Caballeronia sp. LZ062: one gene and its partners. Each later gene encodes a partner of the first gene's protein in a complex. Links are inferred from orthologs where the notes say so. Each region holds a gene or a part of one and is shown on either strand. Other genes may lie near its edges. The genes, in order: P9239_RS08750, pnp and eno.

Evidence for each region.
Region 2: the proteins of P9239_RS08750 (region 1) and pnp are in contact, whole or in part, in a cryo-EM structure (PDB 9QH0), measured with the Escherichia coli proteins. The link is inferred for Caballeronia sp. LZ062 from one-to-one orthologs.
Region 3: the proteins of P9239_RS08750 (region 1) and eno are in contact, whole or in part, in a solved structure (PDB 2FYM), measured with the Escherichia coli proteins. The link is inferred for Caballeronia sp. LZ062 from one-to-one orthologs.

Annotation. Positions count from the first base shown.
Region 1 is NZ_JARTWB010000002.1:580,596-584,727, reverse strand. The notes cover bases 34-3,942. They hold P9239_RS08750 (Rne/Rng family ribonuclease), read left to right. Parts: upstream 34-361; coding sequence 362-3,742; downstream 3,743-3,942. Other genes in these bases: moaA (GTP 3',8-cyclase MoaA), read left to right, coding at 3,935-3,942. Outside these bases: more of moaA, read left to right, coding at 3,943-4,132. UniProt on the Escherichia coli protein: Endoribonuclease that plays a central role in RNA processing and decay. Required for the maturation of 5S and 16S rRNAs and the majority of tRNAs. Also involved in the degradation of most mRNAs.
Region 2 is NZ_JARTWB010000002.1:819,844-823,026, forward strand. What follows is about bases 93-3,052. They hold pnp (polyribonucleotide nucleotidyltransferase), read left to right. Parts: upstream 93-483; coding sequence 484-2,622; downstream 2,623-3,052. Other genes in these bases: rpsO (30S ribosomal protein S15), read left to right, coding at 93-131; P9239_RS09875 (NAD(P)H-quinone oxidoreductase), read left to right, coding at 2,829-3,052. In the rest of the region: more of rpsO, read left to right, coding at 1-92; more of P9239_RS09875, read left to right, coding at 3,053-3,183. UniProt on the Escherichia coli protein: Involved in mRNA degradation. Catalyzes the phosphorolysis of single-stranded polyribonucleotides processively in the 3'- to 5'-direction. Also involved, along with RNase II, in tRNA processing.
Region 3 is NZ_JARTWB010000002.1:755,839-758,636, forward strand. It holds eno (phosphopyruvate hydratase), read left to right. Parts: upstream 1-656; coding sequence 657-1,940; downstream 1,941-2,798. Other genes in the region: kdsA (3-deoxy-8-phosphooctulonate synthase), read left to right, coding at 1-498; ftsB (cell division protein FtsB), read left to right, coding at 2,060-2,524; P9239_RS09580 (hypothetical protein), read right to left, coding at 2,604-2,798. UniProt on the Escherichia coli protein: Catalyzes the reversible conversion of 2-phosphoglycerate (2-PG) into phosphoenolpyruvate (PEP). It is essential for the degradation of carbohydrates via glycolysis.

The DNA of each region.
Region 1 (4,132 bases):
CGCGACACCGCCCTTCCTTTCGCGGGCGCCGTCGCGAGGGAAAGGCTCTGTTGAAAGAGCGCAGTGGCTTCGGCGCGTCCATTTCGAGACGCGGACAGCCCCCGCGCCGCCGTTCGTCCTTGCCACGGGCCGCATCGCCTCTGTGCGCCTTCCGTTGTCGCATGTGCCCCATGGCCCGGCCGCCGCGTTCGTCGGCCCGATGCCAGCTTTCGGCAATTCTCCCGCCTAAAATCCGCTCCGGCGTGCTTTTGTGACAACACAAAAAGCGTGGCACGCCCGCCCTCCCGCTTCGCGCGCCGATGTTCGAATCCGCGCCGATTCGCCAGACGAGGAAGGGTCAAAGCCGCTCTGGAGCCGTTCAATGAAACGCATGCTGTTCAATGCGACGCAGCAAGAAGAACTGCGCGTCGCCATCGTCGATGGACAGAAGCTCATCGACATCGACATCGAAACCGCCGGGCGCGAACAGCGCAAAGGCAACATCTACAAGGGAGTCGTCACCCGCATCGAGCCGTCGCTCGAAGCCTGCTTCGTCAACTACGGCGAAGACCGCCACGGCTTTCTGCCGTTCAAGGAAGTCGCCCGCCAGTATTTCCGCGACGGCGTCGAGATGCGCTCCGCACGCATCCAGGACGCGCTGCGCGAAGGACAGGAACTCATCGTTCAGGTCGAGAAGGAAGAGCGCGGCAACAAGGGCGCGGCGCTGACCACGTTCATTTCGCTGGCCGGCCGCTATCTCGTGCTGATGCCGAACAACCCGCGTGGCGGCGGCGTGTCGCGCAGAATCGAGGGCGACGAGCGGCAGGAACTGCGCGAAACCATGGCGCAGCTCGAACTGCCGGAAGGCATGAGCATCATCGCGCGCACGGCCGGTATCGGCCGTTCGGCGGAAGAGCTGCAGTGGGACCTGAACTACCTGATGCAACTGTGGCGCGCCATCGAAGCCGCGTCGCAAAGCGGCGTCGCTGGCCAGCCGATGCTCATTTATCTCGAGTCGAGCCTCGTCATCCGCGCGATTCGCGACTACTTCCAGCCGGATATCGGCGAAATTCTCATCGACACGACCGAAATCCATGACCAGGCGCGCGCCTTCATGGACATCGTGATGCCCGACAACCTGCAAAAGGTGAAGCGGTATCACGACGACGTGCCGCTCTTCTCGCGCTTCCAGATCGAGCATCAGATCGAAACGGCGTACTCGCGCACGGTGCCGCTGCCCTCGGGCGGCGCGATCGTGATCGATCACACCGAGGCGCTCGTCGCCATCGACGTGAACTCGGCTCGCGCCACCAAGGGCGCGGATATCGAAGAAACCGCCACGCGCACCAATCTCGAAGCCGCCGACGAAGTCGCGCGCCAGTTGCGTCTGCGCGATCTGGGCGGCCTCATCGTGATCGACTTCATCGACATGGAGTCGGCCAAGAGCCAGCGCGAAGTCGAGCAGCGCCTGAAAGACGCGCTCAAGCACGACCGTGCGCGCGTGCAAATGGGCAAGATTTCGCGCTTCGGTCTGATGGAGCTGTCGCGTCAGCGGCTGCGTCCGGCGCTGTCGGAAGGCAGCCACGTCACCTGCCCGCGCTGCAACGGCACGGGTCATATCCGCGATACCGAATCGTCCGCGCTGCAAGTGCTGCGGATCATTCAGGAAGAAGCGATGAAGGAGAACACCGCGGCAATTCATTGCCAGGTGCCGGTCGAAGTGACCGCCTTCCTGCTGAACGAAAAGCGCTCGGAAATCAACAAGATCGAGTCGCGCTTCAAGGTGAACGTCGTTCTGATTCCGAACAAGCACCTGGAGACGCCGCATTACAAGCTGGAGCGCCTGCGTCACGACGATGCGCGCCTCGACGATCCGCGCGCCTCGTGGAAGATGGCCGTCGAAGCGGCGAGCGAACTCGAATCCGAGACCGGCTACAGCAAGCGCGCCGAAGAAGTGAAGCCGAAGCAGGAAGCGGCGGTGAAGGGCATCACGCCCGAGAAGCCCGCGCCGAGCGCGCCCGTCAAGCCCGCGCCGGTCGAGGCCGCGCCCGCTCCGGCGCCCGTGCCCGTGCCGGCGAGCGGCGGTTTCATCGCGTGGATCAAGAATCTGTTCGGCATCCAGCCCGAAGTGAAGCCGGCTCCGGCGCCTGTCGAAGCGCAACCGGCGGCGCGTCCGCAGCGCGAGCGTGCCGAACGCGGCGAGCGTGGCGAACGTGCGGGCAGCGGCGATCGCAACCGCAATCGCCGCAGTGGCGCGGGCCGTGAAGGCGTCGCTGCCAACGGCGCGACGACCGGCGGCAACGGTGCGGCACGCCAGCCTGCGCGACGCGAAGATCGCGAAGCGCGTGGCACGCGTGAAGGCCGGGAGCCGCGCGAGGCACGTGAAGGACGAGAAGGCCGTGAACTGCGCGAAGTCCGCGAGCCGCGTGAAGCTCGGGAACCGCGCGAGGCACGTGAACCCCGCGAAGCACGCGAGCCGCGTGAAACCCGCGAACCGCGCGAAGCCCGTGAACCGCGCGAGGCGCGTGAACCGCGCGATCGCGGCCAGGAACGCGGCGCCGAACGCGCACCGCGTCCGGATGCGGCCGAGCGTCAGGAACGCCGCGAGCGTCCTGACCGTGGCGAGCGTGCTGACCGCGCCGACCGTGGCGAGCGCACGGAGCGTGCAGAACGCCCCGAGCGCGCGGAACGCGGCGAGCGTCGCAAGCCGCAGCCGGAAGCCGCCGTCGAGGCATTGACGCAGGGCGAGACGGCAGCATCGGATATCGCGGACACCACGCCGCTCAATGCCGACGCTTTGCAGCAAGACGTCGATGCGCTTTCTGCCGATCAGGCCGCAGCCGCACGTGAAGGCGAAGAGCGCCGTCGTCGTCGCCGTGGTCGCCGTGGCGGCCGTCGTGATCGCGATGAAGAAGGCATGACCGTGAACCACGCCGCCGATGTGGCGGAAGCCGAAGGTGCAGCCGAAAGCACGTCCGCGCAAGCCGGTGTCTTCGACGCCGAAGCTGCGCAGGAAGCCGCCGCTCGCCGTGAACCGCGTCCGGTCGCGGTCGAGTCCGAGGCCGCGCAAAGCCGCGAAGCGGAGCCGGTGCAAGCCGTACAAGCTGCACAAGCCGAGCCGTCCGAAGTGAAGGAAGAGGCGAAGGACGAGGCGAAGGAAGAACCGAAGGTCGAAGCAAAGGCGAATTTGCAGCCCGCGCCCGATATCTTCGCGAAGCCCGCAGCGGCGCCGGCCGTGGAGAACCCGTTCGGGCCGTCGCAGAAGGTTGCGGAAACGAAGCCGGCCGATCCGTTCGCGCCCGTCGCCGAGGACGCGCCGAAGGCTGTCGAAGCCGCGAGCCACACCGAAACGGCACCGGCAGCACCGGCAGCACCCGAAGTGTCCGAGCCGGTGAAGACCGCCGCGATCGCTTCGACGCCGGCTGCAACCGCGGTGGAGCCGATTCAGACGGAAGCCACGCCTGTCGCGCAGCCCGAAGCGACGACGCAGCCAACGCCCGAGCCTGTCGTCTCCGAACCGGTGAAGCCTGCCGCGACGCAGCCGACGCCCGCCGCATCGTCGACGGGAACGGACGCGTTGAAGCCGATGCTCGACACCGCCGGCCTCGTCTGGGTGAACACGGACGCCGACAAGCTGCGCGCGGCCAACGCCGCCGCCGCGCAGGAACCGGCGCCGATGCGCGCGCCGCGCGAGCGCAAGCCGCTCCCGCCGCTCGATACCGCGCCGATGCAGCAAGTGGAAACTGGCAAGAGCGCGCATTGACCGGGCGCGCGGCCTTGTTGTCGAGGCCGCGCGAAGCAGCACGCAAAAACGCCATCGACGCCGAGTCGATGGCGTTTTTTCTTGGAGCAGTAGTGGAAAGCCCGGCCCAGCGAGCCCCGCCGCGCCCGGCCGGATTCGCGCGCTTCCGCTAAAATGGGCTGCTTGCCTATTCGACCGAAGCTCCGAGCAACCATGTCCCGACGCATCATTCCGTTAGCCGATGTCAGCGCGATCCCGGATTTCTCCGGCGCCGCCGCAGCGCCATCCGGCTTGCTGACGGACACGCTCGCACGCCCCTTGCGCGACTTGCGCATCTCGGTCACGGATCGCTGCAACTTCCGCTGCGTCTACTGCATGCCGCGCGACGTGTTCGACAAGGACTACCCGTTC
Region 2 (3,183 bases), 240 kb from region 1 along the record:
CGAAGGATCACCACAGCCGCCGCGGTCTGCTGCGCATGGTCAGCCGTCGTCGCAAGCTGCTCGACTATCTGAAGGGCAAGGATGCGGATCGTTACCGCTCGCTGATCGAAAAGCTGGGTCTGCGCAAGTAATTGGCCCCTGACGTGGCTTCGCGGCCAGTGTTCTAACGAAGTGCCTGTGTCAGTTCGCTGATGCAGGCATTTTGTTTTTGCGCGATCCGCTCGCGAAGTGGTGCCGGATCGGTTTATCGGTCGGCACGTCGTACTTAGTCGTTCTCGGCAGTCATTCGCTTTACCCGACACTCGGTCCAGCCTCGCGGCAGAGCTTTGTGTCATTCCAGCGCGGCCCCGCGGCTTGTTCGCGCGCCGCACTGGAATGGCATAACACACCTCCCACGCGCGGCCCGGGACCGCCCCGCCCAGCGCCGCAGAGACAGCGTGACGCGCTCGACCGAAGGCGCGGCGCAACATAGAAGGAGTCGCAATGTTTAATAAAATCGTCAAAGAGTTCAAGTGGGGACAACACAACGTCCGCCTGGAAACGGGTGAAATCGCGCGTCAGGCAAGCGGCGCGGTGATCGTCGACGTCGAAGACACCGTGGTGCTCGCGACCGTCGTCGGCGCCAAGACGGCGAAGCCGGGTCAGGACTTCTTCCCGCTGACCGTCGACTATCTGGAAAAGACCTACGCCGCCGGCAAGATTCCGGGCGGCTTCTTCCGCCGTGAAGGCCGTCCGTCGGAAGGCGAGACGCTCATCTCGCGCCTGATCGACCGTCCGCTGCGTCCGCTTTTCCCGGAAGGCTTCTACAACGAAGTGCAGGTCGTGATCCACGTCCTGTCGCTGAATCCGGAAATCCCGGCGGATATTCCCGCGCTGATCGGCGCGTCCGCCGCGCTCGCCGTGTCCGGCCTGCCGTTCAACGGCCCGGTCGGCGCTGCACGCGTCGCTTACATCAATAACGAGTACGTGCTGAACCCGACGCGCGCGCAGATGAAGGAATCGGCGCTCGATCTGGTCGTCGCGGGCACGGAGCGCGCGGTGCTGATGGTCGAATCCGAAGCGCAGCAGCTTTCGGAAGAAGTGATGCTCGGCGCGGTCGTGTTCGGCCACGAGCAGATGCAAGCCGCGATCGACGCGATCCACGAACTCGTGCGCGACGGCGGCAAGCCCGAGTGGGACTGGCAGCCGGCCGCGAAGAACGAAGCGCTGATCGCGCGCGTCACCGAAATCGCGAAGCCGGAACTGGAAGCCGCGTACCAGCTGCGCAACAAGCAGGCGCGCTCGACGAAGCTGAAGGAAGTCTACGCGGCGACCTCCGCGAAGCTCGCTGAGGAAGCGGCGGCGTCCGGCACGACCGCGGCGGATGCGGCCACCGTCGGCAACATTCTGTTCGACATCGAAGCGAAGATCGTCCGCTCGCAGATTCTGAACGGCGAGCCGCGTATCGACGGCCGCGACACGCGCACGGTGCGCCCGATCGAAATCCGCACGGGCGTCTTGCCGCGCACGCACGGCTCGGCGCTGTTCACGCGCGGCGAGACGCAGGCGCTCGTGATCGCGACGCTCGGCACGAAGGGCGACGAGCAGAACATCGACGCGCTCGAAGGCGAATACCGCGAGCGCTTCATGCTTCACTACAACATGCCGCCGTTCGCCACGGGCGAAACCGGCCGCGTCGGTTCGCCGAAGCGCCGTGAAATCGGCCACGGGCGTCTCGCGAAGCGCGCGCTGGTCGCGTGCCTGCCGAGCGCCGACGAATTCGGCTACTCGATCCGCGTCGTGTCGGAAATCACGGAATCGAACGGTTCGTCGTCGATGGCATCGGTCTGCGGCGGCTGCCTCGCGCTGATGGACGCCGGCGTGCCGATGAAGTCGCACGTCGCGGGTATCGCGATGGGCCTGATCCTCGAAGGCAACAAGTTCGCGGTTCTGACCGACATTCTCGGTGACGAAGACCACTTGGGCGACATGGACTTCAAGGTGGCCGGCACCGCGCAAGGCGTGACCGCGCTGCAGATGGACATCAAGATCCAGGGCATCACGAAGGAAATCATGCAGGTCGCGCTCGCGCAGGCGAAGGAAGGCCGCATGCACATCCTCGGCAAGATGACCTCGGCGGTTCCGGGCACGAACACGGAACTGTCCGAATTCGCGCCGCGCATGATCACGCTGAAGATCAATCCGGAAAAGATTCGCGACGTGATCGGCAAGGGCGGTTCGGTGATCCGCGCGCTGACCGAAGAGACGAACACGACCATCGACATCTCGGACGACGGCGTCGTGACCATCGCGAGCACGAGCTCCGAAGGCATGGCCGAGGCGAAGAAGCGCATCGAGAACATCACGGCCGAAGTTGAAGTGGGTCAGGTGTACGAAGGTCCGGTGCTGAAGCTGCTCGATTTCGGCGCAATCGTGAATATCCTGCCGGGCAAGGACGGTCTGCTGCACATCTCGGAGATCGTCAACGAGCGCGTGAAGGACATCAACGATTACCTGAAGGAAGGCCAGATCGTGAAGGTCAAGGTCATCCAGACGGACGAGAAGGGCCGCGTGCGTCTGTCGGCCAAGGCGCTTCTGAACGAAGCCGCGCAACAAACCGAACCGACGCAGCCGCAGCAGTAATGCGGTAATGTGTGGACGGCCGGCCGCATTCGCGAGCCGGCCGTTTTCTTGTATGACGGCATTTGGACCCTGCGAGCTATGCATTGTCCGATGCGTCGCCGGACTCGATGGCACTGTGGAGCGCGAATTGCTCGTCGCGTGCGCAGCGCCATCCGGTTCGAGCCGTTCGAATCGATCCATCCCGCCGTGCCCATCAGGGGAATGCTATGAAGGCCGTCGAAATCACCGAGTTTGGCGCACCTGAAGTCCTGAAACTGGGCGAGCGCCCGATGCCCGAACCCGGCAAGTGTGAGGTGCTCATCAAGGTGGCGGCTTCCGGCGTGAACCGGCCGGACGTGTTCCAGCGCAAGGGCGCCTATGCGCCGCCGCCGGGCGCGTCGGACCTGCCGGGGCTCGAGGTGGCGGGCGAAATCGTCGACGGCGATCTCGATTCCAAGCACAACCCGTTCGGCCTCAAAAAGGGTGATCGCGTGTGCGCGCTGCTGGCGGGCGGCGGCTATGCCGAGTACGCGGTCGCGCCGCTGGAGCAATGCCTGCCGGTGCCCGAAGGTTTGTCGGATA
Region 3 (2,798 bases), 180 kb from region 1 along the record:
ATCCACGCGTGCGCGCGTTCGGGCAAGCCCGTCAACATCAAGAAGGGCCAGTTCCTCGCGCCGCACGACATGAAGAACGTGATCGACAAGGCGCGCGACGCCGCGCGCGAGGCTGGGCTCTCGGAAGACCGCTTCATGGCGTGCGAGCGCGGCGTGTCGTTCGGCTATAACAATCTGGTGTCGGACATGCGGTCGCTCGCGATCATGCGCGAAACCAACGCGCCGGTCGTGTTCGACGCCACGCACTCGGTGCAGTTGCCGGGCGGGCAGGGCACGAGTTCGGGCGGTCAGCGGGAGTTCGTGCCGGTGCTGGCGCGCGCGGCGGTCGCAACCGGTGTCGCCGGACTCTTCATGGAGACGCATCCGGACCCGGCCTGCGCGAAGTCGGATGGTCCGAACGCTGTGCCGCTCGCGCGCATGGAATCGCTGCTGACGACGCTCATCGCGCTCGATCGTGCGGTGAAGAGCGGGCCGTTTCTCGAGAACGACTTCAACTAAGCACGGCGCGCTGTTTCCGGCATGGTTACACGCGAGCGCCGCAGTGAACCGGCCGCGCGCCGGAAGGTCTCAGCCAGGCCAACGAAGCGAAGCCAGTGAAGCGAAGGCTGGCCGCTTCGATCGTGACTGACAGAATTCATCGTCAATTTGAGGAAACCATGAGTGCTATCGTAGATATCATCGGCCGCGAGATTCTCGATTCGCGAGGCAATCCGACTGTCGAATGCGACGTGTTGCTCGAATCGGGCACGATGGGCCGCGCGGCGGTTCCGTCGGGTGCATCGACGGGTTCGCGCGAGGCCATCGAATTGCGCGATGGCGAAGCAGGCCGCTATGGCGGCAAGGGCGTGCTGAAGGCAGTCGAACACATCAACACCGAGATTTCCGAAGCCATCATGGGCCTCGACGCCTCGGAACAGGCCTTCCTCGACAAGACGCTGCTCGAACTCGACGGCACCGACAACAAGTCGCGCCTCGGCGCCAACGCGCTGCTCGCCGTGTCGATGGCGGTCGCCAAGGCTGCCGCCGAGGAAGCGGGCTTGCCGCTGTATCGCTATTTCGGCGGTTCGGGCGCCATGCAGTTGCCCGTGCCGATGATGAACATCGTCAACGGCGGCGCGCACGCGAACAACAGCCTGGATATTCAGGAATTTATGATCGTGCCGGTCAGTCAGCCGACGTTCCGCGAAGCGCTGCGTTGCGGCGCGGAAGTGTTCCATGCGCTGAAGAAGATTCTGTCGGATCGCGGCATGAGCACGGCGGTGGGCGACGAAGGCGGCTTCGCGCCGAACTTCGGCAGCAACGACGAATGCCTGTCGACGATTCTGCAAGCCATCGAAAAGGCTGGCTATCGCGCCGGTGAAGACGTGCTGCTCGCGCTCGACTGCGCGGCGAGCGAGTTCTACCACGACGGCAAATACCAGCTCGCGGGCGAAGGCCTGCAACTGTCGTCGGGCGAATTCACCGACTATCTGGCGACGCTCGCCGACAAGTTCCCCATCGTCTCCATCGAAGACGGCATGCACGAAAGCGACTGGGACGGCTGGAAGACGCTGACCGAGCGCCTCGGCAAGAAGGTGCAGCTCGTCGGCGACGACCTGTTCGTCACCAACACGCGCATCCTGAAGGAAGGCATCGAGCGGGGCATCGCGAACTCGATCCTGATCAAGATCAACCAGATCGGCACGCTGACGGAAACCTTCGCGGCTATCGAAATGGCCAAGCGCGCGGGTTATACGGCGGTCATCTCTCACCGCTCGGGCGAAACGGAAGATTCGACCATCGCGGATATCGCGGTCGGTCTGAACGCTGGCCAGATCAAGACCGGTTCGCTGTCGCGCAGCGACCGTATCTCGAAGTACAACCAGTTGCTGCGTATCGAAGAAGACCTCGGCGATATCGCAAGCTATCCCGGCAAGTCGGCGTTTTATAACTTGCGCTGAAAGTCCTCGCTAAAGCTTTCGCCGCTTTAGTCGATAAGGACGTTGATCTTATCTTCTGCCCGCCGCCCCGGCCTCGCGCCAATCGAGACCGACGGGCGGCGCTTATTTTGGCTACTTGAATGCGGCTCGTAACTGTCGTTCTGGTCTTGTTGCTGGCGCTGATCCAGTACCCGCTCTGGTGGGGACACGGCGGCTGGCTGCGCGTGCATGAACTGCAGCAGCAACTCGCGCAGCAGACGGACAAGAACACGAATCTCAAGCTGCGCAACGAGCGCGTGCAAGGCGAAGTGCAGGATCTGCAAAGCGGCACCGCCGCCGTGGAAGAGCGCGCGCGCTATGAAATGGGCATGGTCAAGGACAGCGAGGTCTTCGTGCAGTTCGTCGCGCCCAATTCCACCGCGCCCGTCAATTCGGCGAACGTCCCGGGCATGAACGGCTCGACGCGCGGGCAGGTATCCGCCGCGCCGTTGCGCGTGGTGCCGAATCCGGTGTCGCGGTCGAAGCAGGAGTTGCGCGATCTCGACCGCAAGGCACGCAAGGATAAAGCCGCCGAAGCGAAGAAAAAGCAGGGCGCAGGCGGGTGACCTAAAACACTCAGCGGGCGAATAAAAATGGCGCAGTCTTTATCGACTGCGCCATTTTTTTTCGGTTCGCGCGAGCGGCCTACCACCAAGTTCCGATGCCGACGCCCGTGCCCCAGTAAGGACCGCCCCAGCCGCCGCTGGAGTAGCCGCCGTACACGCTGACAGGCGGCGTGTAGTAGCCGGACATCATCTTGGCGTTGTTGCCGGCAGTCGCGGCTTGCTGCGATTCGCTCAGCGCCTGTTTGTCGATCTCGTTGTAACGCTGCATCTGCTC